DNA from 4 places in the Nocardia sp. NPDC056064 genome. Region 2 is predicted to be linked to each of the others. Evidence: riboswitches for the same ligand, from Rfam matches in the RefSeq annotation. Region 2 holds a riboswitch; each other region holds the start of a gene.

What was found. Region 2 has a riboswitch for S-adenosylmethionine ahead of ACFC06_RS15475 (ABC transporter substrate-binding protein). Riboswitches for the same ligand answer to the same signal wherever they lie in the genome.
Region 1: linked by a shared signal. The riboswitch ahead of ACFC06_RS27355 (ABC transporter substrate-binding protein) and the one ahead of ACFC06_RS15475 (ABC transporter substrate-binding protein) in region 2 are both predicted to bind S-adenosylmethionine.
Region 3: linked by a shared signal. The riboswitch ahead of ACFC06_RS16040 (rhodanese-like domain-containing protein) and the one ahead of ACFC06_RS15475 (ABC transporter substrate-binding protein) in region 2 are both predicted to bind S-adenosylmethionine.
Region 4: linked by a shared signal. The riboswitch ahead of ACFC06_RS22940 (bifunctional o-acetylhomoserine/o-acetylserine sulfhydrylase) and the one ahead of ACFC06_RS15475 (ABC transporter substrate-binding protein) in region 2 are both predicted to bind S-adenosylmethionine.

The regions. Positions count from the first base shown of each region.
Region 1 covers NZ_JBHJWO010000003.1:156,572-163,963, reverse strand. The annotation lists gene ACFC06_RS27390 (phytoene desaturase family protein) at 1-262, shown strand, start outside; gene ACFC06_RS27385 (carotenoid biosynthesis protein) at 259-1,065, shown strand; gene ACFC06_RS27380 (LppM family (lipo)protein) at 1,156-1,935, shown strand; gene ACFC06_RS27375 (glycosyltransferase) at 1,937-3,106, shown strand; gene ACFC06_RS27370 (hypothetical protein) at 3,115-3,954, opposite strand; partial or broken gene ACFC06_RS27365 (DUF4236 domain-containing protein) at 4,045-4,191, opposite strand; gene ACFC06_RS27360 (hypothetical protein) at 4,391-5,095, opposite strand; SAM riboswitch class I at 5,309-5,401, shown strand; gene ACFC06_RS27355 (ABC transporter substrate-binding protein) at 5,438-7,057, shown strand; gene ACFC06_RS27350 (ABC transporter permease) at 7,095-7,392, shown strand, end outside.
Region 2 covers NZ_JBHJWO010000001.1:3,368,154-3,375,545, forward strand. The annotation lists gene ACFC06_RS15470 (ABC transporter permease) at 1-818, opposite strand, end outside; gene ACFC06_RS15475 (ABC transporter substrate-binding protein) at 818-1,981, opposite strand; SAM riboswitch class IV at 2,027-2,142, opposite strand; gene ACFC06_RS15480 (FMN-dependent NADH-azoreductase) at 2,374-3,000, shown strand; gene ACFC06_RS15485 (MFS transporter) at 2,978-4,174, shown strand; gene ACFC06_RS15490 (DUF5063 domain-containing protein) at 4,261-4,761, shown strand; tRNA gene ACFC06_RS15495 (tRNA-OTHER) at 4,794-4,864, opposite strand; tRNA gene ACFC06_RS15500 (tRNA-Lys) at 4,875-4,947, opposite strand; gene ACFC06_RS15505 (hypothetical protein) at 4,962-6,368, opposite strand; gene ACFC06_RS15510 (hypothetical protein) at 6,433-7,275, opposite strand; gene ACFC06_RS15515 (HAD family hydrolase) at 7,269-7,392, opposite strand, start outside.
Region 3 covers NZ_JBHJWO010000001.1:3,471,988-3,479,379, forward strand. The annotation lists gene ACFC06_RS16025 (hypothetical protein) at 1-100, shown strand, start outside; gene ACFC06_RS16030 (STM3941 family protein) at 184-729, opposite strand; gene ACFC06_RS16035 (O-succinylhomoserine sulfhydrylase) at 799-2,007, opposite strand; gene ACFC06_RS16040 (rhodanese-like domain-containing protein) at 2,019-2,435, opposite strand; SAM riboswitch class IV at 2,453-2,571, opposite strand; gene ACFC06_RS16045 (hypothetical protein) at 2,617-3,075, opposite strand; gene ACFC06_RS16050 (FAD-dependent oxidoreductase) at 3,238-4,626, shown strand; gene ACFC06_RS16055 (amidohydrolase family protein) at 4,841-5,710, shown strand; gene ACFC06_RS16060 (DUF456 domain-containing protein) at 5,712-6,194, opposite strand; gene ACFC06_RS16065 (CaiB/BaiF CoA transferase family protein) at 6,320-7,392, shown strand, end outside.
Region 4 covers NZ_JBHJWO010000001.1:4,952,918-4,960,309, reverse strand. The annotation lists gene glpK (glycerol kinase GlpK) at 1-550, shown strand, start outside; gene ACFC06_RS22950 (MFS transporter) at 623-1,867, opposite strand; gene ACFC06_RS22945 (NADP-dependent isocitrate dehydrogenase) at 2,062-3,279, opposite strand; SAM riboswitch class IV at 3,549-3,659, shown strand; gene ACFC06_RS22940 (bifunctional o-acetylhomoserine/o-acetylserine sulfhydrylase) at 3,740-5,056, shown strand; gene ACFC06_RS22935 (homoserine O-acetyltransferase) at 5,098-6,198, shown strand; gene ACFC06_RS22930 (TetR/AcrR family transcriptional regulator) at 6,209-6,853, opposite strand; gene ACFC06_RS22925 (oxygenase MpaB family protein) at 6,997-7,392, shown strand, end outside.

The sequences.
Region 1 (7,392 bases), on a different contig from region 2:
CGTGCAGACCCCGGTGGATCTGGAACGCGAGATGGGGCTGCGCGGCGGCAATGTGATGCACGTGGAGATGTCGCTGGACCAGATGATGCTGTGGCGGCCGCTGCCCGAACTGTCGAACCAGCGCGTGCCCGGCGCGCCCGGCCTCTATCTCACCGGCGCCTCCACCCACCCGGGCGGCGGTGTCTCCGGTGCGAGTGGTCGCAGCGCCGCACAGCTGGTCCTGCGTGATCAGCGCCGGTTCCCGCTGCCGCGCCGACGATGAACGTCTCCGCCGCGCCACTGCGCGACTGGGTCCGCGACGATCCGCGGCGCGTGATCCCCGCGGTCTCGGCGGTGCTGCTGGTGCTGGTGCAGATCACCTATCCACTGAGCGACGGCGTGGCGCGCGACCGGATCACCGTGGCGGTCGTCCTGCTGTCGGCGGGCACGGCGCTGCTGCACGCGGCGACCACCCGGGGGCCGCGCTGGGCGGCCGGGTTCTTCGTGATCGTCTCCGGGCTCGGGCTCACCGCCGAGATCGTCGGCACCGCGACCGGATTCCCGTTCGGGACCTACACCTATGCCACCGACCGGCTCGGGCCCGCGCTCGCGGAGGTGCCGCTGGTGGTGCCACTGGCCTGGACCGGTGGGCTGTACCCGGTCTGGATCGTCGCGGGGCTGCTCACCGGTTCGGTGGTGGGGCGCGCGGCGCTGTTCGTGCTCGGGGCGGTGGGCTGGGATCTGTTCCTCGACCCGCAGATGGTCACCGACGGGCAGTGGACCTGGGCGGTCACCGATGCCGGGCTGCCCGGGCTGCCGCAGATCCCCTGCACCAACTATCTGGGCTGGGCGCTGGTCGCGACACTGATGGCGGTGCTGCTCAGCGTGCTCGACCGGAAGCGGGTGGTCGTCTCGGTGGCGGTGCCGGTGGCCGTGTTCTGCTGGACCTGGCTCGGCTCCGCCCTCGCGCACGCGGTGTTTCTCGGGCTGCCCGCGTCGGCGGTGTGGGGCTTCGTGGGGCTGGCGCCGCTGGGGATTCCGCTGGTGCTGCGCGGTCTCCGCGCACTCCGCGAACCCCGGCCCTGACGCCGGGCCGGGGACGAAAGCGCTGTTCGGCACGGGTCGGTGGAACGCACCGGCCCCGTCGGGTGGGTTCTCGGGCCCGGGCCTGGCACGATGTCAACCGTGCAGCCGAGTCCCGTCGCCGACCTGACCCCCACTTCGCCGCGTTCCCGCGTGCCCGCCCGGCGCGTCGCGGCCGTCGCCGTCCTGCTGGCCCTGCTGGTGCCCGCGCTGGCCGGCTGCCTGCGTGTGCAGGTGTCGATGGGCGTGTCGTCCAACGACCGGGTGTCGGGGCGCATCGTGGCCGCGGTGGTGCCGACCGGGCCCGACGACAAGGGGCCGCAGCTGAAGGCACCGGACCAGGTCGCGGCCAAGGTGCGGGTGGAGAATTACAACCAGGACGGCTACGTCGGCACCCAGGTGTTCTTCGACGACCTGACCTTCGGCGAGGTCGGCCAGCTGGGCGGACTGTCGGACCAGACCCAGGGCATGTTCAGCCTGGAGTTCCAGCGCTCGGGCGACCTGGTGAGCCTCAACGGGCGCGTCGACCTGGAATCGGTGCCGCCGCACGGCTCCGACGTACAGTTCTCCATCGCGTTCCCCTCGCGCGTGGCCAAGACCAACGGCACCCGCGAGGGCGACAACACCGTCTCCTGGAAACTGCCCGCCGGTGAGGTCTCGACCCTGCGCGCCGAAGTGAAGTACGCCGACCCGAACACCCGCTCGTTCGCGGGCTGGGCGGGCATCGTCGGCGGCATCACCCTCGCCGTGGCCGCGCTGGTGGCGGGCATGGCCTTCCGCAACCGCAACCCCGGCCCGCCGAACGCCCCGCGCGGCGGCTTCTCGCCGGGCGAGATGTGGCGCGATATCGCCGCCCGCAGGCTGGGCCGCTGACATGGGGGCGGGCCGCGCGCTGACCTGGCTGGGCACCGGCCTGGCCACGCTGGGCGCGAGCACCGCCGTCTACAACCTGCTCACCCTGCGCACCCTGCCGCGGCGGGTGTCGGGCGTGATCGAGCCGGTCACCGTGTGTGTCCCCGCGCGCGACGAGGCCGCGCGGTTGCCCGCGCTGATCGCGGATCTGCGCGCCCAGACCGGCGTGCCGCGCCTGCGGGTGCTGATCCTCGACGACGCCTCCACCGACGGCACCCACGAGGCCGCGCTCGCCGCGATCGGCGGCGACGAACGGTTCACCGTGCTGCGCTCGGCCGCCCATCCCGCGCCCGGCTGGACCGGTAAGGCCGCCGCGTGCGCGCGGCTGGCGGCCCGCGCCGACGCGGCCGCGCTGGTCTTCGTCGACGCCGATGTGCGACTGGCCCCGCAGGCGGTCGCCGCGGCGGTCACCGAATTGCGCAGGCGCGGTGCGGGTCTGGTGTCGGCGTGGCCGGTGCAGGAGTCGGGGTCGCGCACCGAGCAGCTGCTCCAGCCGCTGCTGGCCTGGTCGTGGGCCTCGACCCTGCCGGTGGGCCCGGCCAACCACAGTCTGCGCCCGTCCACCGCGGTAGCCTGCGGGCAGTTCCTGGCGGTCGACGCCGAGGCCTATCGCGCCGGGGGCGGGCACGCCGCCGTGGCCGCCAGCGCCACCGAGGACCTCGACCTGGCCAGGGCCCTGCGCCGGGCCGGTCACCGCACCGCCCTGGTCACCGCGAGCCATGCCGCCCGCACCCGCATGTACTCCGGCACCGAAGACCTCACCAACGGCTACACCCGCTGGCTGTGGTCGGCCTACGGCGGACGCGTCGAGACCGGTGCCGCCGTGGGCCTGCTCCTCGCCCTGGCCTACTGGGTCCCCCCACTGGCGGCTCTCCTCGGCCGAGGCCGCACCCGCCGCATCGGCCTCCTGGGCTACCTGGCGGCCGTCACGAGCCGAATCATCGCCCGCAGCACCGAAACCCGCCACCGCCCCGACCGCACCGACATCCTCTCCGCCACGGCCCATCCCTTCGCCGTCGGCCACTACCTGACGCTGTGGGTCCGTTCGCACCGGCGCCACCGCACCGGCGACCTGCGCTGGAAACAGCGCCCCCTGGTCACCCCCGACACATCGATCCCCCTGCGCGCCTAGGTTCTGTCCTAGGTCTGACCGCCTGAGATCTGCGGAAGGTTCGGGGGCTCTCGGAGAGTACGGGCGGCGCGATCGAAGGCGTTGATCCGAGAGAATTGGAGGTCCCAATTCAGGCCGCTGGGGCTCGCGAGCTGCACGTTCCCGTACTGCATGACCGGGAGCATCCTGTTGTTCTTGAACCGGCGGTCGGGACCACCGTTCACGTTGGCGAACTGCCATGTCGTGTCGACGTGTACGCCGTCGGTAGGCACGGTTCCGGATTCGATGAATCGGCGTGTGGACGGTTGGACCGAGAGGATGCCGTAGCTGACGTCGCTGTATCGCTTGCCCGTACGGAGGAGCAGGCGGTCGGGAAGGAAGTGCAGCGCGTCGTGTCCGCTGGTGATGGTCGGGACGGCGACATTGGTGACCAGATGCTTCGGGTGGTCGAAAGTGACTGTGACGGCGGTGCGTTCGAGCAGACTGCTCGCGTTTCCGTTGATCTTCCGCTGATGAACGGTGGCCAGACCGCCGTGCGCGTTGATCCGCCACTTTCCTTGCGAGGCCGCGTATTCCATCAATGACTCGTTGAGCGCTCCGAACCAGGCCGCGGGGTGATCGGCGACATCGTAGAAGACCACGACATTGCGTCTGGCCTGGTCGTGCATGGCCAGCCACCAGACCAGCGGAACCGCCGGTAGCAGGAGGAGCAGGCCGAACGGCAGGGTCGCGAGGACGAGTATGCCGAGTATGCCGAAGGCCCATGGTGCTGTTCTCGCCTGACCGGCGGCGGAGTTGAGCTGTTCGATCAGGTCACCGGGTCCGGTGGGCAGGAGTTGCGTGGCGTCCGCGCCGGTGAGATCGGCCATGGGGACGGGAGCCGGGTTCGGCCGGTGCGAGGTGGTCGTGCGGTTCGTGGGCGACGGGCGCGCGCCGCCCAGCGATGCCCGGTAGTAGACGCCGTGTGCGCCCGCGTGGACGTAGTTGCCCCGCGGTCCGCTGCCGATCCGAAAGCCGGGGACTCCGACGCTGACGCCGAGTCCTGACCGGGACATATTGAACCGGAACGGTCCGGCGTTCAGCGACTGCCGAACATAGATCCCCATGCGCTTCTCCGGTCCAGGTAGGTGGTAGCCAGCGATAGCTCCACGCAGAAGGCCCGATGCGCCGTTCTCGGTTCGGTGGTGTACCCGCAGAGCTCTGCCAGGATCTCGTATCGGGCCGACGGCCCGTTACAGCCACATACCTGGGACTTCCCGGAACACACGGACCCTCGAGATCTCGATGCCCGTCGTGGGCAGGGGTTCAGGGGACCTCGGTGATGCCGATGGTGGGGAAGAAGAAGCAGGATTTGCCTGCGTTGTCGGTGGTGCCGAAGACGGCGGCGAGGATGGTGCCGTGGCCGGTGTCGACGGGGACCGCGCGGACTCCGCCGAGGGGGATGGCGGTGAAGAAGAAGTCGCGGATGGCGTTCTCGGCGAGGGGGCGCAGTTCCACCGGGACTTCCGGTGGGACCATGGCGCGCACGATCTCGGCGATCGAGCCCATCGAGGCCAGGCCGCCGCGGCCGGTGCTGATGTTGAGCCAGGCGACCTGCATGCCTGCGGTGTCGGTGGCGGGGGTGTCGGGGGCCAGGCCGTAGGGCAGGAAGGTGAACAGGGTCTGGCCCGACTTCACGGCGGTCAGGTCGAGGCCGGGAATCGGCACGGCGTTGCTGGGCCACGGGCCGGGGACGGCGCCCGCGACGGCGGGGACCAGGCCGAGGCCGTCCCCCGCGCAGTCGGCGGCGACCGTGGGGTACAGGAACGGCTGCACGCCCAGGGCTTTCAGTGTCTCGACGACGGTCTGGTAGGCGCCGAGCAGGTCGGCGGGGCCCGCGGTGGTGGTGGCGGGGGCGTCGCGGGTGACGGCCGGAGTGGCCGGTTGCGCGGTGGCGGCGGGGGCGGTCAGCAACAGGGCGGCGCAGGCCGTCAGCGCGGTCAGTGCGGTGGTACGACGCGGCACGATCACGGCGCAACTCCTCATCGTCGGCACTCGGAAATCCGACGCTACTCCGCGAAACCGCTGATCCGGGCGATGGACACGCCCCTCCCCTCCGCCTGATGCCGCGCCAGTATGCCGGTCGCGGACCGCGCGCCCAACTGCTGCGCTCACGCTGATTTCTACCGTTGTGAACCATCCGGTCTGTGCCACATGCTGGTTCAGCTCCGAGCAGCCGGGGCGCAACCATCCAGAGCGACCGAGAGACCTGGCTCGACGACGTCGCAGCAACCAACCCGTCGAACGGGTGGGTGCTTCTGCCAGGTCCGATGGAGGTCTCTCACCCATGCCACGCATCCCTGGAGTCACCCCGTGATCCGTCCTCGTCATCGCCTCGCCGCTCTCGCCGGAGCACTCGCCGCCGTCACCACCGTGGTGGCCTGCGGCAGCGACACCGCGGGATCCGGTGGTGACGCCGGTCCGCCGCAACCCGGCGGCACCCTGCGCTACGGTCTGTCCGGCGCGCCGACCTGCTCGGATCCGGCCCAGTCGGGCACCAACCAGACCATCTACGTGGCCCGCCAGATCGTCGATTCGCTCACCGATCAGGACCCCGCCACCGGCGAGATCACCCCGTGGCTCGCGCAGCGCTGGGAGGTCAGTCCCGACGCCAAGGTGTTCACCTTCCACCTGGCCGACGGCGTCACCTTCAGCGACGGCACCGCGCTCACCGCCGACTCGGTGCGCGACACCTTCGACGCGATCATCCGCCTCGGCGGCGTCGAGGCGCCGCTGGGCGTGAGCTACCTGGCCAACTACGTGGGCACGACCGCGGTCGACAAGCTCACCGCCCGCGTCGAGTTCAGTCAGCCCAACGCGCAGTTCCTGCAGGCTTCCTCGACGCCGCAGCTCGGCATCCTGGCCGCCTCGACCAATGCCAAGTCCGCCGACGCGCGGTGCGCGGGCGACAACATCGGCAGCGGCCCGTTCACCTACGCCGAGTACAAGCAGGACATCTCCGCGACGCTGGCCAAGCGCACCGGATACAACTGGGGCTCGGCCGTGTTCGGGCACAAGGGCGAGGCCTACCTGGACCGCATCGAGTTCACGGTGGTGCCGGAGTCGGGTGTGCGCACCGGCAGCCTGTCGTCGGGTCAGCTCGACGCCATCAGTGACGCGCTGCCCCAGGACGCCCCGCAGATCGAGGCGACCGGCGGCCGGGTGCTGTCCACCTCGAACCCGGGCACCCCGTTCGGCCTGCAGTTCAACGTGACCCGCGGTCCGCTGCGTGACCCGGCCGTGCGCCAGGCACTGCTGCCCGCGCTCGACCGCCAGCAGCTCGTCGACACCGTGCTCGGCCCGCAGTTCAAGCCCGCCACCTCGTCGCTGGCCTCGGCGACCCCGGCCTACCTCGACCAGTCCGCGCGCCTGGCCTACGACCCCGCGAAGACGAAATCGCTGCTGGACCAGGCGGGCTGGGTGCCCGGCGCCGACGGCATCCGGGTCAAGAACGGTGAACGGCTGAGCTTCGCGATCACCTTCAGCCAGGTGTTCGCGGGCAACCAGGCCGTGCTGGAGCTGGCGCAGCAGCAGCTGCGCCAGGTGGGGGTGGACCTGAAACTGGACCTGGTGTCCACGCCGGAGGCCATCGCGCGCCAGAACGCCAAGGACTACGACGCGGTCTACGGCAACTCGACCCGCGCCGACGGTGACATCCTGCGCACCTCCTACGCCCTGGCCGGACGCAATCTGAACGCGCGCGGCCCGATTCCGGCCCTGGACCAGCTGCTCGACCAGCAGCTGGCCACCACCGACACCGCGGCGCGGGCCGCGCTCATCGAGCAGGCCCAGCGCGAGGTGCTCGACAACGGGCTCATCCTGCCGACCGTCGAGCTGTCCCAGGCGATCGGCGCGGCCGGGCACACCCAGGATCTGACCTTCGAGGCCTCGGCCCGGCTGCAGTTCTTCGACACCTGGCTGAGCGGGCACTGAGATGAGCGGGGTGGTCGCGACGCTGCGGCACTCGGGCCTGCCGAGGTACGTGGGTTCGCGGGTGCTGCAGGCGCTCTGGGTGCTGTGGGCGGCGTTCACGGTGTCGTTCGTGGTGCTGTACCTGCTGCCCTCGGACCCGGTGTCGATGGCGGCCGACATCAGCAGCGGCACGCCGGTCGATCAGGCCGCGGTCGCCGAGATGCAGGCCCGCTACGGGCTGGACCAGCCGCTGTGGGACCAGTACGTGACGGCGCTGGGTCATGCCGTCACCGGTGATCTGGGGCGCTCCATCGCCTCCGGGCAGCCGGTGACCGAGGCACTGACCGACGCCCTGC
Region 2 (7,392 bases):
AGGAAGGCCACCAGCACGCCGAAGGTGATCAGGTCGCGGTAGCCGTCGCCGAAGGTGTAGATGCCGAAGGCCTCCACGATGCCGAGGGCGAACCCGCCGATCACCGCGCCCGGAATGGACCCGAGCCCGCCGATGGTGGCGGCGACGAAACCGGTGAGCCCGGCCAGCGTGCCGCTGGTGGGCGAGATGTTCGAGTTGTACAGGCCGACGAAGATTCCCGCGAGCCCGCCGAGCCCGGAGGCGATGGCGAAGGCCAGCACCTTGATGCGGGAGACGCCGATGCCCATCTGCGCGGCGGCGTCCGGGTCCTGGGCGGTGGCGCGGATGGCCAGGCCGTAGCGGCTGAACCGCAGGAACCCGGCCAGCGCGCCCATCACCACCAGGGTGATGGCGAACATGACCAGATCGGAGGTGCCGAAGCGGACGCCGCCGAGCTGGAAGTTGTTGGTGGGCAGGATCTGTGGGAACGGGCGGGTCTCGGGCCCGAAGACGATCTGGGTGAGGTTCTCGATGATCAACCCGGCCGCCACCGTCGCCAGCAGCGCCGCGATGGCCGGTGCCTTGCGCAGCGGATGCACCGCGAGTACGTCGATGGCGACACCGACCAGCGCGGTGATCGCCACCACCAGCACGATCGCGGGCCACAGCGGCAGGCCGAGCTCGGCGATGAACCACCAGCCCAGGATGGAGCCGAGCGCGAACACCGCGCCGTGCGCGAAATTGATGACGTTGGTGACGCCGAAGATGAGGGTGATGCCCACGGCGAGCAGCGCGTACGCGTTGCCGTGGACCACACCGGCGATCAGGGTGTCGAACATCAGCGGTTGCCGGTCGGCACGAACTTGCCTTCCTTCAGCACCAGCTCGCGCGGGGCCACACCCTTCGGGCGCCGCGATTCCTGGTCGAAGGCGAACGTCCCGAGACCGATTCCGGTGAACTGGGTTTCGGTCTTCAGGCCCTCGAGAATGCCCTCGCGGGTGGCGCCGCCCTTCTTGGCCGCCTGCACGAGCACGTGCAGCGCGTCATAGGCGTAGACGTTGAAATCGCCCGGGTCGGTGTTGAACTTGGCGCGGAACTTGGTGACGAATTCCTGGGTCTTCGGGTCGGGATCGGCGGGGCTGAAGATGCCGTTGACGATGTCGCCCTCGGCCGCCGCACCGGCGAGCTGGATGAACTGCGGGGTGTTCTGGCCGCCGAAGAACTGGCCGGTGAAGCCCACGTCACGCAGCTGCTTGACCACCAGCGCGCCGTCGGGGCCGTAGCCGAGGTGCACGAAAGCCTCGGGGTTCGCCTCACGGCCCTTGATCAGGATCGGCTTCACATCGGTGGAATCGGGCAGGATCGGCGAGGAATAGACGATCTCCACGCCCTTCTGCTTGGCGAAACGCTCGAAGAACTGGAAAGCCTGCTTACCCCAGTCGGTTTCGAGATAGACCACCGAGACCTTCTTGGCCTTCTTCGACACCCACTCCGCATTGCGCTCCTGGAACACGTCCAGGGTGATCGACGGGCTCCACGAATAGTCGCCGCCCTTGGTGAAATCGACCGCGGAATTGGTGAAGCCGTACTGGACGAGTTTGCCGCGGTTGTAGATCGGCGAGGCGGCGATCGAGGCGGGCGAGGAGAAATCGCCCAGCTCGGCGATGACGGACTTGTCGTCGACGAACTTGGTGGCGATCGGCACGGTCTGCTTGGGGTCGGACTGGGAGTCCTCCCACTTCAGCTCCACCTTGCGCCCGTCGATGCCACCCGCGGCGTTGATCTCCTCCAGTGCCAGGTCGAAGCCCTGCTGCCACAGCCTGCCGTACTCGGCCGAGGGGCCGGTACGGGGCCCGGAGACACCGAAATAGACCGTTCCGCCGTCCGCCGCGTCGCTGCCGGAGTCGCTGCAACCGACCACCGCGGCGGCCACCGTGACGGCGGCGAGCGCACTGGCGATGATCTTGACACGGCGGCGCGAACCGACCGAGAACTTGCTCATTGATCGTTCCTTCGAGACATGAATCGGCACACGACGAGTGCGAAGATTCAGCGCTTGCGATATCTGCTCGATATCGCCTGGTCGTCACCCGGGGCACCCCACCGCCAAGCGAGGGTTGCCGATCAGCGAGCCGGGGCTCGACAGTGCTGATACTCGTGACCGTGGAGCGAAATGTAGCAGCACTCGGGGGCATGGCCGGGGCCTCGCATGGGTACTCGATTCGGTTCCGGGACAGCCGGATACGGGGCTAGCTGCGGCGATGCGCGCGGGCCCCGGCTTGCGATCAGCTCGAGACAAATGCGCGGCCGCGCGGGCGGGTGGACGAGCGTGGAATCAGCGCACCGTGCGACAAATCATTGTCGTCGATCTCGCGGCTCGGTACCCCTATTGCTATGACCACCGTGCTGCACATCAACGCTTCCGCCCGTGGCGAATTCAGCCAATCACGAGCTATCGCACAGACTTTCATCGACACCCTGCGTGCGCAGGACCCCACCGTGCAGGTCGACACCCTCGATCTGTTCACCGCCGGACTGCCCGAGTTCGGCACCGACGCCGCGGCCGCCAAACTGGCGGTGTTCACCGGCTCGGAGCAGACCCCCGAACAGGTGGCCGCCTGGGAACAGGCGCGCACCGTGTTCGACCGCTTCGCCGCCGCCGACCTCTACGTGCTCAACATCCCGATCTGGAACCACGGCGTGCCCTACATCCTCAAGCAGTACGTCGACATCGTCACCCAGCCGGGCTGGTCGTTCGGTTTCGATCCCGAGGTCGGCTACAGCGGGCTGCTCGAAGGCAAGCGCGCGGTCACCGTCTACACCAGCGGCGTGCACCAGCCGGGGGTGCCGATCCAGTTCGGCAACGACTTCGCCACCCCCTTCGTGCAGGACTGGCTGCGCTTCGTCGGTGTGAAGGACGTGGCCGAGATCCGGTTCGCGCCGACCGTGCTCACCGAGGATCCGCAGGTCGGCTTCGCCGCCGCCCAGGAGCGGGCGCGTGAGCTCGCCGCCGGCTACTGAGACGACGGTGCGGGGGTGGGCACCGACAGGGAGAACAGTCGCGACGATCTGTGCCGTAGGGATTCTCGTCGTCGGCCAGCTCTACGTGGTACTGCCGGTGCTCGGCGACCTGGCCCAGGTGTGGGGCACCTCGCGCGCCGCGGCGACGTGGACAACCACTGCCTTCGGGCTCGCCTACGGCGCCGGGTTCCTGGTCACCGGCCCGCTCTCGGATCGGTGGGGGCGCCGCCCGGTGATCGTCGGGGGTCTGGCGGCGACGGCCTTGTCCACCCTTGTGGTGATCGCGGCGCCGAGCCTGGGCACCGGCTTGGCGGCGCGGGTGGCGCAGGGGCTGACGGCGTCGTTCTTCGCGCCCGCGGCGTTCGCCTATCTCGCCGAACGCGTCGCGCCGCACCGGCGGGTCTTCGCGCTCACCTGCCTGACCAGCTCGTTCCTCGCGGCGGGCGTGATCGCGCAGGTGCTCGCCCAGCTCGTCGACGACACCTTCGGCTGGCGGGCGGTGTTCGTGGCGAGCGCGGTGGGCTTCGCGATCTCGGCGCTGCTGCTGCGCGGGGTGCTCGAACCGGGTCGCCGTGGCGACTCGGCGGCCTCGGTGGGCTCGGTCTTCACCGCGTTCGCCGGGCTGCTGCGCGCCCCACGGTTGGCCCTGCTCTACCTCAGCTGCCTTGCCGTACTCGGCTCCTTCGTCGGGATCTACACCGGCGTGCAACTCGCGCCACCCGAGGGCGTCGGCACGGGTAGCACCGCGCTGCTGGTTCTGCGGGCCAGCGCCATTCCCGCCATGATCGCCGTCCCCCTGCTGGCCACCCGGCTGGCCGCGATCAACCCGGAACTGCGCCTGATCACGGCTTTGTCGGCCGCCGGCGCCGCCGCCGCGATCACCGCCGTCCCGCTCGGCGGGATCTGGGTAGCCACTTGGCTTTTCGTCTTCGTGGCCGCGGTGGCGGTCGCGGCCCCCGCCGCGGTCCAGGCCATCGCCGCCCAGGCGGGCGAAGCCAGAGGCGCCGCCACCGCCCTCTACACCTTCGCCCTCTTCCTCGGCGCCAGCGCAGGCCCCCAACTGGCCAACCTGGTAGCGGGCAACGGCTTCCCCGCCGTGGCCCTGGCGATCTCCGCCCTCGGCTTCGCCGGAGCCACACTGGCTTTCGCGTCGACCAAGGCCCAACCCGCCTGACCCACCTCCGATCCCGGTCCGCCGTCCACGTGGCGGACCGGGTTTCGGGGTTGCTCCATCCCCTTCGCGCCCACCATCCTTACCGGATGAGCAAGCCGCCCGAAGTCGTCACCTTCGAAGCCTCTGCCCGCGAATTCTGCGCGGCCATCGAGACGATCGACGGCACTCCGGCAGGCATCGAACTCCCCCGAACCCTGGTCCCCCTGCTCGCCACCATGCTCGCCGCGGCCGCCCACCTCCCCCGCGTGGAACCGACCGCGGCCACCCTCCCGACAACCATCGATCACGACGCCTGGTACGAGTGCTACACCCGCTGCACGACCACCCTCGGCCCCCTCGACATCTACTGGACCAACCGCGATCTCGCAGACCCAGGCGCCCACCTCACCGCAGGGTCGGTAGCCGACGACCTGGCCGACATCTGGCGCGATCTCCGCACCGGCCTCGACGCCCTCGACTCCGGATCCCACTGGCAGGACGTCACCTTCGACTGGCGCCTGTCCTACCTCGGCCACTGGGGCAACCACGCGGTCGCCGCCCTCCGCCCCCTCCATGCAGCCCTGCACGCCGACCTGTTCCAGTCGTGACAAGGGCGGATGGGATAGTCGGGGGGCGGATGGCTCGTCGGCCGGGGTCGAACCGGCGGCTGCCCGGTGCTGGCCGGGTGCTCTACCACTGAGCTACGACGAGGCATCCGCTGTGCCGCCGACCGGGCTCGAACCGGCGTCCATCCGGTGAAGAGCCGGATGCTCTACCACTGAGCTACAGCGGGCATGGTGATCGTGCCTCAGTCGGGGTGGGGGTGTCCAGTGGATTCTGGGAGGACGGAGGTGGGGATGCCGGCGGAAAGCTCTTGGGCGTGTGTGGCTTTGATGGGGTTTCCGCTGAAGGCACCGGCGCCGCGCAGCATGCCCGCCCAGACGGGGTCGGCTACGGCGACGCCGTGGACGAGCTCCGGGGTGGGGCGGAAGGTGCCGACCGGGCCGGGGGGTTTGGGGCCGGTCCAGCCCGTGCGGTGCGGGTCGATGCCCGCGATCTCGCAGAACTCGACGACCTGGGCCGCCGTGCAGGTCGCCCGGCCGTCGAGCACCTCCCAGGGCAGCGGCAGTGCCGCCCACACCTGGGTGTCGGGGTGCGGCCCGGAACCGGTGGCCAGGTGCCAGGCGGCCAGGTCGCCTGCCATCAGCATCATGGCCTTGCCGGGGCAGGCCACGTCGAGCAGACCGGTCGCGTCGGTGGCGGCCAGGCACGACAACCACGCCGCCCGCGCCGTGTTGTAGGCGCCGCAGAGCAGATTCCACGTCGAGGAATCGTTGCCGCGCCGGACGACCATCCGCTCGCGATCGAATTCGCTTGCCGCCCAGAGGCTCTCCAGCGCGGAAGCGGTCGACCGCATCGTGCGGAACCAGCGGCCGAGCAGCTCGCCGCGCTGCTCCTCGGTGAGGCGGGCCAGCACCTCCGGGGTGGGATAGGCCTGCGCGATCATCCACCAGTCGGTGTCGGCGGACCGGCGACAGCGCGCGAACAGCAGCTCGGCGATCTCGTCGAAGGGGTTGTCGCGGCCCGACAGCGTGAACTGGCGGCGCAGCTTGCGCTTGGCGGTGAAGTAGGCGATGAAGCACGCGGCGCCGGGATCGGCGCGGAAGCGGTCGAGGGTGAGTTCGGTGGCGAAACCCGTCTTGGCCAGCAGCGTCAGGTGCCGTTTGCGTTGCTCCATGTCCAGGGTGTGCGCCTTGCCCGTCACCCGGCGCAGCGCGCGGAAACGGCGGTTGTACTGGCGCTTGGAGATGTCCATCCCGGCGGCGGCCCGGTCGTGGCGGTTGAGCCGGTCGGCGAGGAAGTCCGGCCGTCCCGGATCGAAACCGATCGCAGCGCCGACCGCCTGCGCGAACGACAGCAGCGAGGCGGGCTCGTCGGCATCCACCTCGGCGGCGACATCGAACAGGCGGCTGGTGGCCGCCACCTGGCGTGCGCCGCCCACCGGCGACGCGAAATCATCGGGCAGAGAGGTCAACCCGTTCCATCGTCCGGCGACCCGCGCCACCTTGCCCAAGCGCCGGCGCTCGTCCTCCCCCAGCTCGTGCTTCAGCACGTACCAGACGAGCACGGCCACATTCTCCGGCCGAGGCCGGGCGTCCAAGGTCGCGTGCAGCTGAACCAACGCCTCGCCGGGCTCCAGCACCCCCGTATCCATGCCCCGAATCATCACAAGAAGGCCCGGGTGGCGGCAAACGTTTTCGCCGCCACCCGGGATCGGGTCAGGGATGGGTGGTGAACTCCTCGAAGGTGGGGGTGGGGAGTTTGAGTTGGGCGTGGATGTCACCGCCGAGGCCGAAGTGGCCGATGGCGCCGCCGTAGTTCTGCTGGTAGCTCTGCCAGAGGACTACGACGCTGATGACGCGGTTGGCGCCGGGGGTCGAAGGGTCGGGAAAGGGGTTGGGGAGGGTGGCCCGGTAGGTGGCGGTGCCGTCGGGGGCGGTGATGAAGACGTTGGGCACGCCGAGAGGGCCTGGGCGGGTGGGTGATTCGGGGTTCAGGTCGCCGGAGCGCAGGGACATGACCGTGTAGAGGGAGTCGGGGATCAGGCCGGTGAACTCGAAGGCGAAGTGGGCCGAGTGTTCGTCGTCGCTGAGCGAGACATCCAGGGTGCCACGGGCTTCCAGCCATTGACCGAGAGTGACGGGCTCGGTGAGTTTGCGGCCGTCCTCGGGACGCAGGTCGGGGATGGGGACCTCGTGGAAGGGGTAGCTCGGGCGGGTGACCGAGGCGGCTTCCGGGAGCTGGTCGGGCGCGAAGACCATCGGATAGTTGTTGGCGGGCAGGGGAAGTGGGAGCGTGTGCAGGACCAGTGCGCGGTCGTCGTCGGAGAGCTCCTCGGGTAGATCACGAACCACCGTGTAGGGCAGGTTCTCGCCGAACGGCGGCAGCGGGGTGTCGGCCGCGACCACGGCCCTGCCCCACCGGCGCGTCACCGTGCCGGCGGGACCTTCCTCGTTGAGGAAGCCGACTACGAGGAAATCGCCTGCGGCGTCCACTATTTCGCTGGGTGGATAGAGCGGGCCCTGGGTGGTCGGGGTCAGCTCGTAGCGACTTTTCACCATACGGATGCCACTTTTCGATCGTCGGAGAATTCGTTGCCCTCGGCGTCGCCGAGCCGGTCGCTGAGCAGTCGCCAGGTGCCGGAGCGCGCGGCCGCGACCAGCTTGGGGTCGTCGCCG
Region 3 (7,392 bases), 100 kb from region 2:
CAGCGAGGACCTCGTCGCTCGATCGAGCATGGACGACGATGACGACATCGACTTCGATCCGGCGCCGCTCGGGCTCGAACTGAAGGACTCCGAGCTGTGAACTACCTGCTCGACACCGATGTGCTCAGTGAGCTGCGGAAGTCGGAGCGGGCCGCGCCGTAACAACCCACTCGGCGACCTGGCTCAGGGCGTGACGATCAGGGTGGGGTGGTAGGAGCGCATTGCCGCGATGACCAGTTCCGCCGAGGTGCCGAGCATGGATTCCGGGTAGTTGATCGTGCCGAATCCGAGTTTTTGATTCGTCTTGGCCAGCAGGCGGATCCAACGCGAGCTGCGGGCGAAGTACGCGGCGGGGTCGTGCAGGCCGACCTGGACGTAGCGGATCGTCGACACCGCCGACGTGCGCTGGACGAACAGCCGCACGTGGGAAACCTCGCCCCAGGTCAGCGTGCCCGATTGACGGTGCTCGATGCCCTCGGCGGTGAGCACGAGTTCCGGGCGGAGCCGGATCAGGCGACCGAAGAAGAAGATTCCGCAGCCGATACCCATCGGCAGGCACACCACGCCGCCGACCAGCCCCAGCAGCGGCACATCGCTGTCACCGGCCAGGCCGAGCCAGACGATCACCCCACCGATCACCACGAACACCGCGGACAGCCAGATCATCAGCACAGTCCGCAACATCGATGGGTAGTAGATGGTCGCCGGTCGCGCGATTCCCCCAGTCATGACCGCAGTTTAGTGCGGTGACGACGGGCAGCACCGGCTTCCGGTCATCCGATCCCCTACTCGCGCGGGCTAGTTCAGGGCGTGGTCGAGGTCGGTGAGGAGGTCTTCGATGTCTTCGAGGCCGACCGAGATGCGGACTACGCCGTCGGAGAGGCCGATGGAGGCTCGGCCTTCGGGGCCCATGGCTCGGTGGGTGGTGGTGGCGGGGTGGGTGATGAGGGTTTTGGCGTCGCCGAGGTTGTTGGAGATGTCGATGACGCGCAGGCGGTTGAGGACCTCGAAGGCGCGCTTCTTGCCGTTGTCGCCGGCGAGTTCGAAGGTGACGACGGTGCCGCCGCCGGACATCTGCTCGGTGGCCAGCGCGTGCTGGGGGTGGGATTCCAGGAAGGGGTACTTGACCCAGTTCACGGACTTGTTGGTCTCCAGGAACCGGGCGACCTTCAACGCGGAATCGGTGGACTGGCGCACGCGCAGCGGCATGGTCTCCAGGCCCTTGAGCAGGGTCCAGGCGTTGAACGGGCTCAGGGCGGGGCCGGTGTGGCGCATCAGGTTCTTGACGGGGCCGTCGATGTAGTCCTGGGCGCCGAGGATGGCGCCGCCGAGGACGCGGCCCTGGCCGTCGATGTGCTTGGTGCCGGAGTAGACGACCACGTCGGCGCCGAGTTCGAAACCGCGCTGCAGCAGCGGGGTGGCGAAGACGTTGTCCAGCACCACCTTCGCGCCCGCGGCGTGGGCCAGCTCGGTGACCTTGCGGACGTCGACGAGGGTCTGCATCGGGTTGGCGGGGGTCTCGAAGAACACGGCCTGGGTGGGCACCGAGAGGGCCTGCTCCCACTGCTCGAGGTCGTCACCGTCGACGAAGACGGTCTCGATGCCCCAGCGCGGCAGGATCTCGTTGCACACCACGAAACAGGAACCGAACAGGCTGCGCGCGGCGACGAGCCGGTCGCCGGCCTTCAGCAGCGCGCCCAGCGCGGTGAACACCGCGGACATGCCGGAAGCGGTCGCGAACGCGGCTTCGGCGCCGTCGAGCAGGCGGATGCGCTCCTCGAACATGGCCACGGTCGGGTTGCCGTAGCGGGAGTAGACGAAGTGCTCGACCTCGCCGGTGAACGCGGCCTCGGCGGCCTCGGCGCTCTCGTAGACGAAACCCGAGGTCAGATACAGCGCCTCGGAGGTCTCCTCGAAACCGGAGCGGCGCAGTCCGCCGCGAACCCCGAGGGTGGCGGGGCCGACGCCCTCGGGCAGTGGCTTGTCGAACGAACCACCGGTGATCATGCGTTCTCTCCTTATGCCTGGCGCCACGGCAGGCCGACCGCGCGCCAGCCCACGCTGCCACGCCGGCCGAACGCGTCGGGTCCGCCCTCGAAACCGTCCAGCACGTTGTAGGACGGGGCGATGCCCGCCGCGGTCGCCACGGTCGCCGCGCCGATGGAGCGCTGACCGGAGCGACACAGGAACACCACGGGCGCGTCGTCGGGGCGGCCGGCCAGCGCCTGCTCGAGCTGGGCGCCGAATTCCGGATTTCGCGCGCCGGTGCCGTCGACCCACTCGATGAAGTGGGCCGGGCGCTCGATGGAGCTGGTGTCGGGGATGCCGATCTGCGCCCACTCGCCTTCGGTGCGCACGTCGACCAGCACCGCGCCGGGGTGCTCGGTCAGGATCTCCCACGCCTTCTCAGGGGTGATGTCGCCGGCGTAAGTCATGTCGAACCTCCTGCGTGAATCCGCTCTTGCCGTGCCGGAACTCCGGGACACACGGCCAGGTCGTCACCCGGAGCACCCCACCGCGGAGGAGGGTTGCCGGCCAGCGAGCCGGGGCTTGGCGCTGGCACTCATGACCTTGCGATCTGAGATTGCCCCGGCACTGGTCACCGTGTCAAACAGGTCAGGGTGCGCACACCAGCCAGGTGCCCTCGACCCTGGTCAGGTTCCAGGTGCTGGTGGCGGGCGTGTCGCCGATCAGCACGGTGGCGTCGATCTTGGCGCGATCACCGTTGACGGTCGCGTTCGCGAAGCCCTTCTTGTCGATCGTCACCGCCGATTTCGCGCCCCCGAGCCGCTCGGTGAGGCCGGATTTCTCCTCGTCGAACCCGGGGCAGGCGACACCGGGCGGCGGACGCAGCTCGCTGCGTGAGCGCGCGTCGATATAGTTGGTGACGGCGGCCGCGAACCGGTCGGCCTCTGTGACATTTTTCTCAGCGGGCGCGAGCAAGCCGCCCAGCACGATCCCGATGAGCACCAGGACCGCGATGACCGCGGCCGCGACGAACGGGACGACCGATCGTTTGTCGGTCTGATCCACCACGATGGGCTGCTCGTCCGAGCCGGTTCGCTCCTCGTTCATGGTGCAATCCTGACAGACCGGGCGCGAGCAACCGCACCGCGCGCCGGGTGGCCACGACAGCGCGGATAGAATCGGCGGAATGCTGCCAGCAGCCGGACTGTCAACTTAGCCTAAGCTAAATTGACGCCGTCAATAGTTTTCGACCAAAGGGTGCGCGTAGAAATGACCGAACAGAGTGCAGCGACTCGCCCACTTCGCATCGCGATCGTCGGTGCCGGCCCGGCCGGTATCTACGCCGCCGACGCGTTGATGAAGTCCGATGCCGAGGTGTCGATCGACCTCTACGAGCGCATGCCCGCGCCGTTCGGCCTGATCCGCTACGGCGTCGCCCCCGACCACCCGCGCATCAAGGGCATCATCACCGCCCTGCACAAGGTGCTCGACAAGGAGCAGGTGCGCCTGCTCGGCAACATCGACTACGGCACCGACATCAACCTCGACGACCTGCGTCAGTTCTACGACGCGGTGATCTTCTCCACCGGCGCCAACGCCGACCGCGCGCTGCCCATCCCCGGCATCGACCTCGACGGCTCCTACGGCGCCGCGGACTTCGTGTCCTGGTACGACGGCCACCCGGACGTGCCGCGCAGCTGGCCGCTGGACGCCGAGAAGGTCGCCGTCCTCGGTGTCGGCAACGTGGCCCTGGACGTGGCCCGCGTGCTGGCCAAGACCGGTGACGAGCTGCTGCCGACCGAGATCCCGCCGAACGTCTACAAGGGCCTCAAGGCCAACAAGGCCGTCGAGGTGCACGTGTTCGGCCGCCGCGGCCCGGCGCAGGCCAAGTTCACCCCGCTCGAGCTGCGCGAACTCGACCACTCGCCGACGATCGAGGTGATCGTCGATCCCGAGGACATCGACTACGACGAGGGCTCGGAGGCGGCGCGCCGCAACTCCAAGCAGGTCGACATGGTCGCCAACACCCTCGAGCAGTGGGCGATCCGCGACCAGGGCGACCGCCCGCACAAGCTGTTCCTGCACTTCTTCGAGTCGCCCGCCGAGATCATCGGCGAGAACGGCCAGGTCGTCGGTCTCAAGACCGAGCGCACCCAGCTCGACGGCACCGGCAACGTCAAGGGCACCGGCGAGTTCAAGCAGTGGGACGTGCAGGCGATCTACCGCGCGGTGGGTTACCTGTCGCAGAACGTCACCCAGCTGCCCTTCGACGACCAGGCCGGCACCGTGCCCAACGAGGCCGGGCGCGTGCTCGTCGACGAGGCCGCCGAGGGCTCGGCCCGCTTCATGCCCGCCACCTACGTGACCGGCTGGATCAAGCGCGGCCCGGTCGGCCTGATCGGCCACACCAAGGGTGACGCCAACGAGACCATCGCCTGCCTGCTCGACGACGCCAAGGACTTCACCCCCGCGGCCAAGCCTGAGCTCGACGCGGTGACCGAGTTCCTGGAGAGCAAGGGCATCCCGTTCACCACCTGGGCCGGCTGGTACCGCCTCGACGCCCACGAGCGCGCCCTGGGCGAGCCCGAGGGCCGCGAGCGCGTGAAGGTCGTCGAGCGCGAGGACATGCTGCGCGCCTCGGAGCCCAACAAGGTCTAGGCACGACGGACGGCCGCGCTGACCGCGCTACCGGCACCGCACATCCCGACCTCGAGGAGGGATCGCCGACGAAGTCGGCGGTTCGCGGCCGTCCCGTCGATCAGGCGCCGTTGCGTACGCGACGAAGGAGCAAGCAACGGCGCCTGATCGACGGGACCCAAGGGGCCGCGAACTCGAGCGCGCCAGCGCTCCAGAAATAGGGCATTCTGTACAAGTGTTCGATGCGCATGTTCACGTGATCGATCCGCGGTTTCCGCTGATCGAGAACGAGGGCTACCTCCCAGACCACTACATCATCGATGACTACCGAAAGCGGATGCAGCGCTTCGAGGTTCGGGGTGGGGCGGTGGTGAGCGCCTCGTTCCAGGGGACCGACCAGTCCTACCTGAAAGCCGCGCTGGCCGCGCTCGGGCCCGACTGGGTGGGTGTCACCCGGCTGGATCTGGACGCCACCGACGACGAGATCATCGAACTGGACCGGGCCGGCGTCCGCGCGCTGCGTTTCAACCTCAAGCGCGCCGCCGCCGACATCACCGAGATGACCCTGCAGGCCCTGCGCGCGCACGAGCTGGCGGGCTGGCACGTCGAGCTCTACATCGACGGGCAGATGCTGGCCTCGCTGCAACCGGTGATCTCCAAGCTGCCCGCGCTCTCGATCGACCACCTGGGCATGTCCGAGGAGGGCCTGCCGTATCTGCTGGATCTGGTGGATCGCGGGGCCAGGGTGAAGGCGACGGGGTTCGGCCGGGTCGACATGGATGTGGCCGAGACGCTGCGGCGCATCCACGCGGTGAACCCGGGTGCGTTGATGTTCGGCACCGATCTGCCGGGTACGCGCGCGGGCAGGCCGTTCGAGGATCGCGATGTCGAGCTGATCAGCCGGGTCGTCGGGGCCGATGTGCACGCCGTGCTCGAGGACAATGCCCGCGAGTTCTACCGGCTGCCCGCCGTCGACCGGCCCGCGGCGGACCCGCTGCCGACCATGCCGATGCCCCGCACCGACAATCCGACGGTGCCGATCCCCCGCGACCAGCTCCCCGGCGCGGACGCGCATACCCGCCCGCTGCCGGTGATCGAGAAGTAGCTCAGGCCATGATCGCGCCGGTGAACCAGACACCGGCCGCGATCAGCGCGCCGAACAGTTCGACGAGCATGGACAGGCCGACGCCTTTGAGCGCGTGCACGGTGGCGGGCCAGGCCAGCCGGTTGACCTTCAACCGGTACAGCTCGGCCAGGTACACGCCGAGCACGAAGCCGATGAACAGGCCGACGACCGGGATCACGAAGAACCCGATGACACCCAGGACCGCCCCGGCCAGCAACGCCTTGTTGGACACCCCCGCCTCGCGCATCCGGCGCCCCGGCCAGGTGTATTTCACGACGCCGGAGATGATCAGCGCGACCGAGGCGATCGCGAGCACCGTCCAGGCCGTCGTGCCGCCGGTGACGAACGCCCAGACCGCGATCGCGGCGAAGATGAGAATCACCCCCGGCAGAATCGGTACGATCACGCCGACGATGCCGACGAGAATGACGAGGCCGACCACGACCTCACCCCACACGCTCACTACCGGGTCCTCCCGTTTCCGCGCCGAGTAGCGCCACCGAATTCTCGCCCATCGGCTACCCGAGCCGCCATCCCAGCGCTATTGTCGAAGTGTCAATACCGTTCGACGACGAACTGAGGTCAGGCGTGAGCAGCGAGTCCACCGCCAAGCAGGGGCCCCTCGCGGGCATCAAGGTCATCGAGCTGGCGGGCATCGGGCCCGGCCCGCACGCCGCGCTACTGCTGGCCGACCTCGGCGCCGACGTGGTGCGCGTGCAGCGCCCGAAGCAGCTGCCCGGCTTCCTCGAGCGTCCGCAGTGGCGCGGGCGCACCATCGTCGAGGCGAACCTGAAGGACCCCGCCGACGTCGCCAAGATCCTCGACCTGGTCGAGAAGGCCGACGTGCTGCTCGAGGGCTTCCGCCCCGGCGTCACCGAGCGCATGGGCCTCGGACCCGACGAGGCGCTGGCGCGCAACCCGCGCCTGGTCTACGGCCGGATGACCGGCTGGGGCCAGCACGGTCCGCTCGCCGACCGCGCGGGCCACGACATCAACTACATCTCGCTGACCGGCGTGCTCAACGCCATCGGCCGCAAGGGCGAGCGCCCGGTGCCGCCGCTGAACATGGTCGGCGACTTCGGCGGTGGCTCGATGTTCCTGGTGTTCGGCGTGCTCGCCGCGCTGGTGGAGCGGCAGAGCTCGGGCAAGGGCCAGGTGATCGACGCCGCGATGGTCGACGGCGCGCTGGCGCTGTCGCACATGATCTGGGGCATGCGCGGGATCGGCCTGTGGTCCGACGAGCGCGGCACCAACCTGCTCGACACCGGCATGGCCTTCTACGACACCTACGAGACCTCCGACGGCAAGTACATGGCCGTCGGCGCGATCGAGCCCCAGTTCTACGAGCAACTGCTGGCCGGACTCGGGATCGACGCGGAAGGTCTGCCCAACCAGCTCGACCCGGACGGGCAGGAGCAGCTGCGCAAGCTGTTCACCGACAAGTTCAAGACCAAGACCCGCGACGAGTGGACCGCGATCTTCGACGGCACCGACGCCTGCACCACCCCGGTGCTCACCTTCACCGAGGCCACCGAGAACCCGCACATCGCGGCGCGCACCGGCCTGATCGAGATCGACGGCGTGGTGCAGCACGCGCCCGCGCCGCGCTTCTCGCGCACCCCCGGCGGCATCCCCACCCCGCCGCCCTCCGTCGCGACACC
Region 4 (7,392 bases), 1.6 Mb from region 2:
CGCCACCGCGCCCGAAATCGAAACCCTCGCAAGCACTGTCGACGACAACGGCGGCTGCTATCTGGTCCCCGCCTTCTCCGGCCTCTACGCCCCGCACTGGCGCAGCGACGCCCGCGGCCTGCTCATCGGCCTCACCTCGTACGTCACCAAAGGCCACCTCGCCCGCACCGTCCTCGAGGCCACCGCCTGGCAGACCCGCGACGTGGTCGAGGCCATGAACGCCGACGCGGGCCTGCGCGCGCGATCCCTGCGCGTAGCAGGCGGAATGGCCGCCAACAACCTGCTCATGCAGATCATCGCCGACGTCCTCGACATCCCCGTCACCCGCCCGCTGGTCACCGAGACCGTCTCCCTCGGCGCCGCCTACGCCGCGGGCCTGGCCGTCGGCTACTGGCCCGACCTCCAGGGCCTACGCCGCAACTGGCGAGCCGCCGCCCAATGGCTCCCCCACCCCGACCGCACCCGCCGCGACGAGGAATACGCCCACTGGCAACGCGCCGTCCACCTCAGCATCGGCTGGGCCCGCCCGGCAGACGGCACACGCCACTGATCCGGACGCGCTCACCCGCGCACGGCGATCAGCCGAACAGCTCGTCGGTCGAGGTCGCCGTGCCTGCCTGTTTCAGCCACGTGGCGAGGTGGTCGAGATCGGCGCACTCCGCGAGCTGGGAGACACGCGGCGGGCCAGCCAGACGGTGGTGGTGAACAGGAGGACGCCTGCGATGGCCAGAACAGCGCCGACGGCGGCGGGGGCGGTGTAGCCGAGGCCTGCGGCGATGACGAGGCCGCCGAGCCAGGCGCCTGCGGCGTTGGCGATGTTGAGGGCGGCGTGGTTGAGGGCGGCGGCGAGGGTTTGGGCGTCGGCGGCGACGTCCATGAGGCGGGTTTGCAGGCCGGGTGCCAGGGCCGCGCCGGAGGCGCCGACGAGGAAGGCGCCCAGGGCGGCGGTGACCGGGTTGTGGGCGGCCAGGACGAAGCCGGCCAGGATGACGACCATGGCGAGCAGGGCCGCGAAGATCGAGCGGTCGACGCCGCGGTCGGCCAGGATGCCACCGAGGACATTGCCCGCGATCATGCCGAGGCCGAACAGGGCGAGCACGATCGGGACGGCGCCGACGGACAGCCCGGCGACATCGGTCATGGTGGTGGCGATGTAGGTGTAGACGGCGAACATGCCGCCGAAGCCGATCGCGCCGACGGCCAGGGTGAGCAGCACCTGGGGGCGGCGCAGCGCGCCGAGTTCGGTGCGCGGATCGGTGATGGTCATGGTGGTCAGCGGTGGCACGAACCGCCACAGCGCGGCCACGGTCGCCACGCCGATGATCGCGACCACCACGTAGGCGTCCCGCCAGCCCAGATGCTGGCCGAGCCAGGTCGCCCCGGGCACACCGACCACATTGGCCACGCTCAATCCGAGCATCACCGCGGCCACCGCCTTGGCCCGCTGCCCGGCGGGCGCGAGCGTGGCGGCCGCCAGCGAGGCGACACCGAAGTAGGCGCCGTGCGGCAATCCGGATACGAACCGGGCCGCGACGAGCGAACCGAAGGTGGGGGCGAGCACGGTCGCGGCATTGCCGACGGTGAACGCGGCCATCAGGGCGATGAGCAGCTTCTTCCTGGGCACCCGGGCACACAGCGCGGCGATCAACGGCGCCCCGACGACCACGCCGAGCGCGTACGCCGACACCGCGTGACCGGCCGTGGGCTCGGTGATCCGGAAGTCGGCGGCGATATCGGGCAGCAGTCCCATGGTCACGAACTCGGTGGTGCCGATCCCGAATCCACCCAGCGCCAGCGCCAGCATCGCGGGAATGTGCCAGCTGGTGCGTGGCGCCACGCGGTCGGCGGCGGAGAGGGAAGAAGTCACGCCTCCATGCAACGGCGAGTCCCGGCCCCGCGCATCCCGGGACGACCGTGAGTTACCCCACCCGGAAACGACACAGCCCGGCGAGCAACCCACTGTTCTCGCGAGAACACGGGTAACTCACCGGGCTGAGCGAACGCTCCCACCTCACCGTGGGGCTGCCGACGCAGCCCCCTATCGGCCAGAGGCGGAAAGGCTCACTTCAGGGTGCGGGCCAAATTTGCGTCCAAGGCACCCAGGAACTCCTCGGTGCTCAGGTAGCCCTGATCGCCGCCGACGAGCAGCGCCAGGTCCTTGGTCATCTGCCCACCCTCGACGGTCTTGATGACCACGTCTTCGAGCGTCTGCGCGAAGCCGATCACCTCGGGGGTGTTGTCCAGCTTGCCGCGGTGTTCGAGGCCGCGGGTCCAGGCGAAGATCGACGCGATCGGGTTGGTCGAGGTCGGCTTGCCCTGCTGGTGCTGACGGTAGTGCCGGGTGACGGTGCCGTGTGCGGCCTCCGCTTCACAGGTCTTGCCGTCCGGGGTGAGCAGCACCGAGGTCATCAGGCCGAGCGAGCCGAAGCCCTGGGCCACGGTGTCGGACTGCACGTCGCCGTCGTAGTTCTTGCAGGCCCAGACGTAGCCGCCCTCCCACTTCATGGAGGAGGCGACCATGTCGTCGATCAGGCGGTGCTCGTAGGTCAGGCCCGCCGCGTCGAACTCGGCCTTGAACTCGGCGTCGAAGACTTCCTGGAAGGTGTCCTTGAACATGCCGTCGTAGGCCTTGAGGATGGTGTTCTTCGTGGAGAGGTACACCGGGTAGTTCTGCTGCAGGCCGTAGTTGAACGAGGCGCGCGCGAAGTCCTCGATGGACTTCTTGAAGTTGTACATGCCCATGACGACGCCGCCGTCCTCCGGCATCTTCACGACCTCGTGCACGATCGGCTCGCCGCCGTCCTCCGGGGTGAAGGTCAGCGTGACGGTGCCCGCCTCGAAGACCTTGAAGTCGGTGGCGCGGTACTGGTCGCCGAAGGCGTGGCGGCCGATGATGATCGGCTTGGTCCAGCCGGGCACCAGGCGGGGCACGTTGGAGATGATGATCGGCGCGCGGAAGATGGTGCCACCCAGGATGTTACGGATGGTGCCGTTGGGCGAGCGCCACATCTTCTTGAGGCCGAACTCCTTCACCCGCGCTTCGTCGGGGGTGATGGTGGCGCATTTGACGCCGACGCCGTGCTTCTTGATGGCGTTCGCGGCGTCGACGGTGACCTGGTCGTCTGTCTTGTCGCGATACTCGATGCCGAGGTCGTAATACTCGAGGTTCACGTCGAGATACGGGTGGATCAGCTTGTCCTTGATGAACTGCCAGATGATCCGGGTCATCTCGTCGCCGTCGAGTTCTACGACGGTACCTTCAACCTTGATCTTGGACATGGATCTTCGTGTCCTCCTAGGATGGTGCCCTCATTGCACGGCCAGGCGAACACGCTTGTGAGCGGACCCCAGCTGTTCCAACAGACAACGTATATGCCCCGCGTTGTCGGCGGGACGTGTGGTGCAAACAAGACAAGCGTACTGCTGCCCGGGACCTCACCGCGATGGGAGGGCCCGCTGTGCGGGACTGTGCCGATCGCGACGTGATCCAGGCTACGTTCAGCCGGGAAGTTTCCGTGTGGGGGCTTGTCCGGTTAACATGACGGCAAGGTCATGAGTACCAGCGTCAAGCCCCGGCTCGCTGGTCGGCAACCCTCCAGTTGCGGTGGGGTGCTCCGGGTGATGACCGGGCTCTCGAAGGTCGAGGGCAAGCGCGCATCCCAGGAGGCCCCCATGTGTTGTTGTCCGTCGATCCGACCCAGTTGACGAATTCCCCGGCGCACAACCCTGGAGCACTTTCATGACCGACTCTGCCCTGCCCGAGAACTGGACCTTCGAGACCAAGCAGATCCACGCCGGCCAGGCCCCCGACGCGAGCACCAACGCGCGGGCCCTGCCGATCTACCAGACCACCTCCTACACCTTCCGCGACACCGATCACGCCGCCGCGCTGTTCGGGCTCGCCGAACCGGGCAACATCTACACCCGGATCATGAACCCCACCCAGGACGCGGTGGAGCAGCGCATCGCCGCGCTCGAGGGTGGTGTCGCCGCGCTGTTGCTGGCCTCGGGCCAGGCCGCCGAGACCTACGCGATCCTGAACCTGGCGGGCGCCGGTGACCACATCGTGTCCAGCCCGCACCTCTACGGCGGCACCTACAACCTGTTCCACTACTCGCTGCCCAAGCTGGGCATCGAGGTCTCCTTCGTCGAGGACCCCGACGACCTGGCCCAGTGGCAGGCCGCCATCCGGCCCAACACCAAGGCCTTCTACGGCGAGACCATCGCCAACCCGAGCAGCGCGGTGTTCGACATCCCCGGTATCGCCGCCGTCGCGCACGCCGCGGGTCTGCCGCTGATCGTCGACAACACCGTCGCCACCCCGTACCTGATCCAGCCGCTGGCCCACGGCGCCGACATCGTCGTGCACTCGGCCACCAAGTACCTGGGCGGGCACGGCGCGGCCGTCGCGGGCGTGATCGTCGACGGTGGCACCTTCGACTGGACCGTGCGCGACGCCGAGGGCAACGCCCGTTTCCCCGGCTTCACCGAGCCGGACCCGAGCTACCACGGCGCGGTCTTCGCCGACCTGGGCGCGCCCGCCTACGCGCTCAAGGCCCGCGTGCAGCTGCTGCGCGATCTGGGTGCGGCGGTCTCGCCGTTCAACGCCTTCCTCATCGCCCAGGGCATCGAGACGCTGAGCCTGCGGGTGGAACGGCACGTGGCCAACGCCGAGGCCGTGGCGAAGTTCGTCGCCGAGCAGCCGGGCGTGGAGAAGGTGTACTACGCGGGCCTCGAGTCCTCGCCCTGGCACGAGCGGATCACGCAGCTGGCCCCCAAGGGCGCGGGCGCGATCGTGGCCTTCGACCTGGCCGGTGGCGTCGACGCGGGCAAGAAGTTCGTGGACGCTCTGAGCCTGCACAGCCATGTCGCTAACATCGGTGATGTGCGTTCTCTCGTGATTCACCCGGCCTCGACCACGCACTCGCAGTTGACGCCGGAGGAGCAGCTGGCCGCAGGCGTGTCTCCGGGGCTGGTGCGGCTCGCGGTGGGTATCGAGGGCATCGACGACATCCTGGCCGATCTGCGGGCCGGTTTCGCGGCGGCGACGACGTGACTGTGAGCACCGAATCGCCGATCGCCCGACCCGGCTCCGGGGTGGCTCTGCCGCCCCCGGACGGGCGACTCGGCGTGGTCGCCATCGGGGACGTGACGCTGGAGAACGGCGCCGTGGTCCCCGATGTGCGGCTCGCGGTGCAACGCTGGGGCGAGCTCTCGCCCACCCTGGACAATGTGGTGCTGGTCGAGCACGCGCTCACCGGCGACTCCGCCGTCATCGCCAGCCCGGACAATCCCGCGCCGGGCTGGTGGGAGGGCATGGTCGGCCCCGGTGCGCCGATCGACACCGACGAATGGTGTGTGATCGCCACCAACGTGCTCGGCGGCTGCAAGGGCAGCACCGGCCCGTCCAGCATCGCCCCCGACGGAAAGCCGTGGGGCGCGCGTTTTCCCGGCCTGACCATCCGTGACCAGGTGACCGCCGAGGCGCAGCTGCTCGACCTGCTCGGCATCGAGCGGCTCGGCGCGGTGGTCGGCGGGTCGATGGGCGGCATGCGGGTGCTGGAGTGGATCATCGGCAGCCCGGAGCGGGTCTCGGCCGCGCTGGTGCTGGCCGTGGGCGCCAGGGCCACCGCCGATCAGATCGGTACCCAGACCACGCAGATGGCCGTCATCCGGTCCGACCCGGACTGGCAGGGCGGTGACTACCACGGCACCGGCCGCGCGCCGATGACCGGCATGGGCCTGGCCCGGCGCATCGCGCACCTGACCTACCGCACCGAGGGCGAACTCGACCACCGCTTCGCCAATCAGGCCCAGGGCGACGAGGACCCGTGGACCGGCGGCCGCTACGCGGTGCAGAGCTATCTCGAGCACCAGGCCGAGAAGCTGTGTCAGCGGTTCGATCCGGCCACCTACGTGCTGCTCAGCGAGGCGATGAACCGCCACGACATCGGGCGCGGACGCGGCGGGGTCGCCGCCGCGCTGGCCTCAACGCCGGTGCCGTGCGTGGTGGGCGGGGTCGACTCGGATCGCCTGTACCCCTTGCACACTCAGGCCGAGCTGGCCGAAGGTCTGCCCGGCTGCGCGGGTCTGGAGATCGTGCACTCCCGGGACGGGCACGACGGATTTCTCACCGAGGCCGCCGCCGTCGCCAAGCTGCTCACCGAGACGATCCGGATGGCGCGCGAGAACCGCTGAGCCGCAGTCGTTACCGGCCCGGCAGCCCCGGCAGCAGGGCCACCACCGAGCGGACGAAATCCTGAAGTCGTTCGCGCGGGTACTCGTGGGGATCGCTCACGGCCAGGCGGCCGAGCATCTCGGCCACGGTGAGCGTGGCGTTCGCCAGCAGCGCCGCGTCCATGCCCGACCAGCGCGGTGAGAGCGCGATACCGACCTCGACCAGCGCCTGCGCGCGAGCGAGGATATCGGCGCGCGAGGCACGCAGGGCGGCCCGGTATTCGTCGGGGGCGCTGGCCGGGGTGGCCAGGATGAGCCGCCAGCGCGTCGGGTTCTCCAGCGCCAGACCCACGAACGCCTCCACCGTCGCCGAGGCGGCGACGACCGGTTCGGTGCCGTCCAGGTCGGCGGGCAGGGTGTCGGCGATCTGCGCCAGGCCGCGTTCGCGCTCCCGTTCCAGCAGCGCTTCGACCAGTTCGGCCCTGGTCTTGAAAACGGTATAGAGCACCGGCTTGCCGACCCCGGCTTCCTGGGCGACGGCCTCCATGCTCAGCTCGTGCAGTTCGGCACGGCCCAGGACCGCGAACGCGGCGTCGAGCAGCTGGGCCCGGCGTTCGTGCGGCGGCAGTCGCGGGGCGTAGCGGCGCCGGGGCCGCTGTTCCTGCGTGGCGGTCACGGGACCTCCCTTCACCCTCCGAACGTTACCGGTCACCCATCCGGACAAATCCTACACAACCGTTGTATTCGATCCGCACAATTGCTACGGTTGCGTTGTATTCACCTGTGAGGTTCGCCTCGGCACTGCAAAGGAGCACGTGCATGGCCTTCGATCCGACTTCCCTGCGCCGCGACGACTACGGCTTCTTCGGCCCGGACTCCCCCACCTGGAAGGTGTGGGCGGCGCCGACCGCGCTGATCGGATTCCAGCGCGCGGTCACCCTCGAGCACTTCGACCCGTTCCTCACCGCCGCGGTGGCCGACTCGCACGGGATCTACGACAATCCCGCGACCCGTCTCGACCACACGCTGTCCTACTTCCTGCTGGTCGCCCTCGGTGACGGCCGCACCGCCATCCAGGCCGCCGAGCACCTGATGAAGGTGCACGCGCCGATGACGGGCATCGAACCCATCAGCGGCAAGCGCTACAGCGCCAACAATCCCGAATCCCAGCTGTGGATCCACGTCACCGGCTGGCATTCGGTGCTCAAGGCCTAC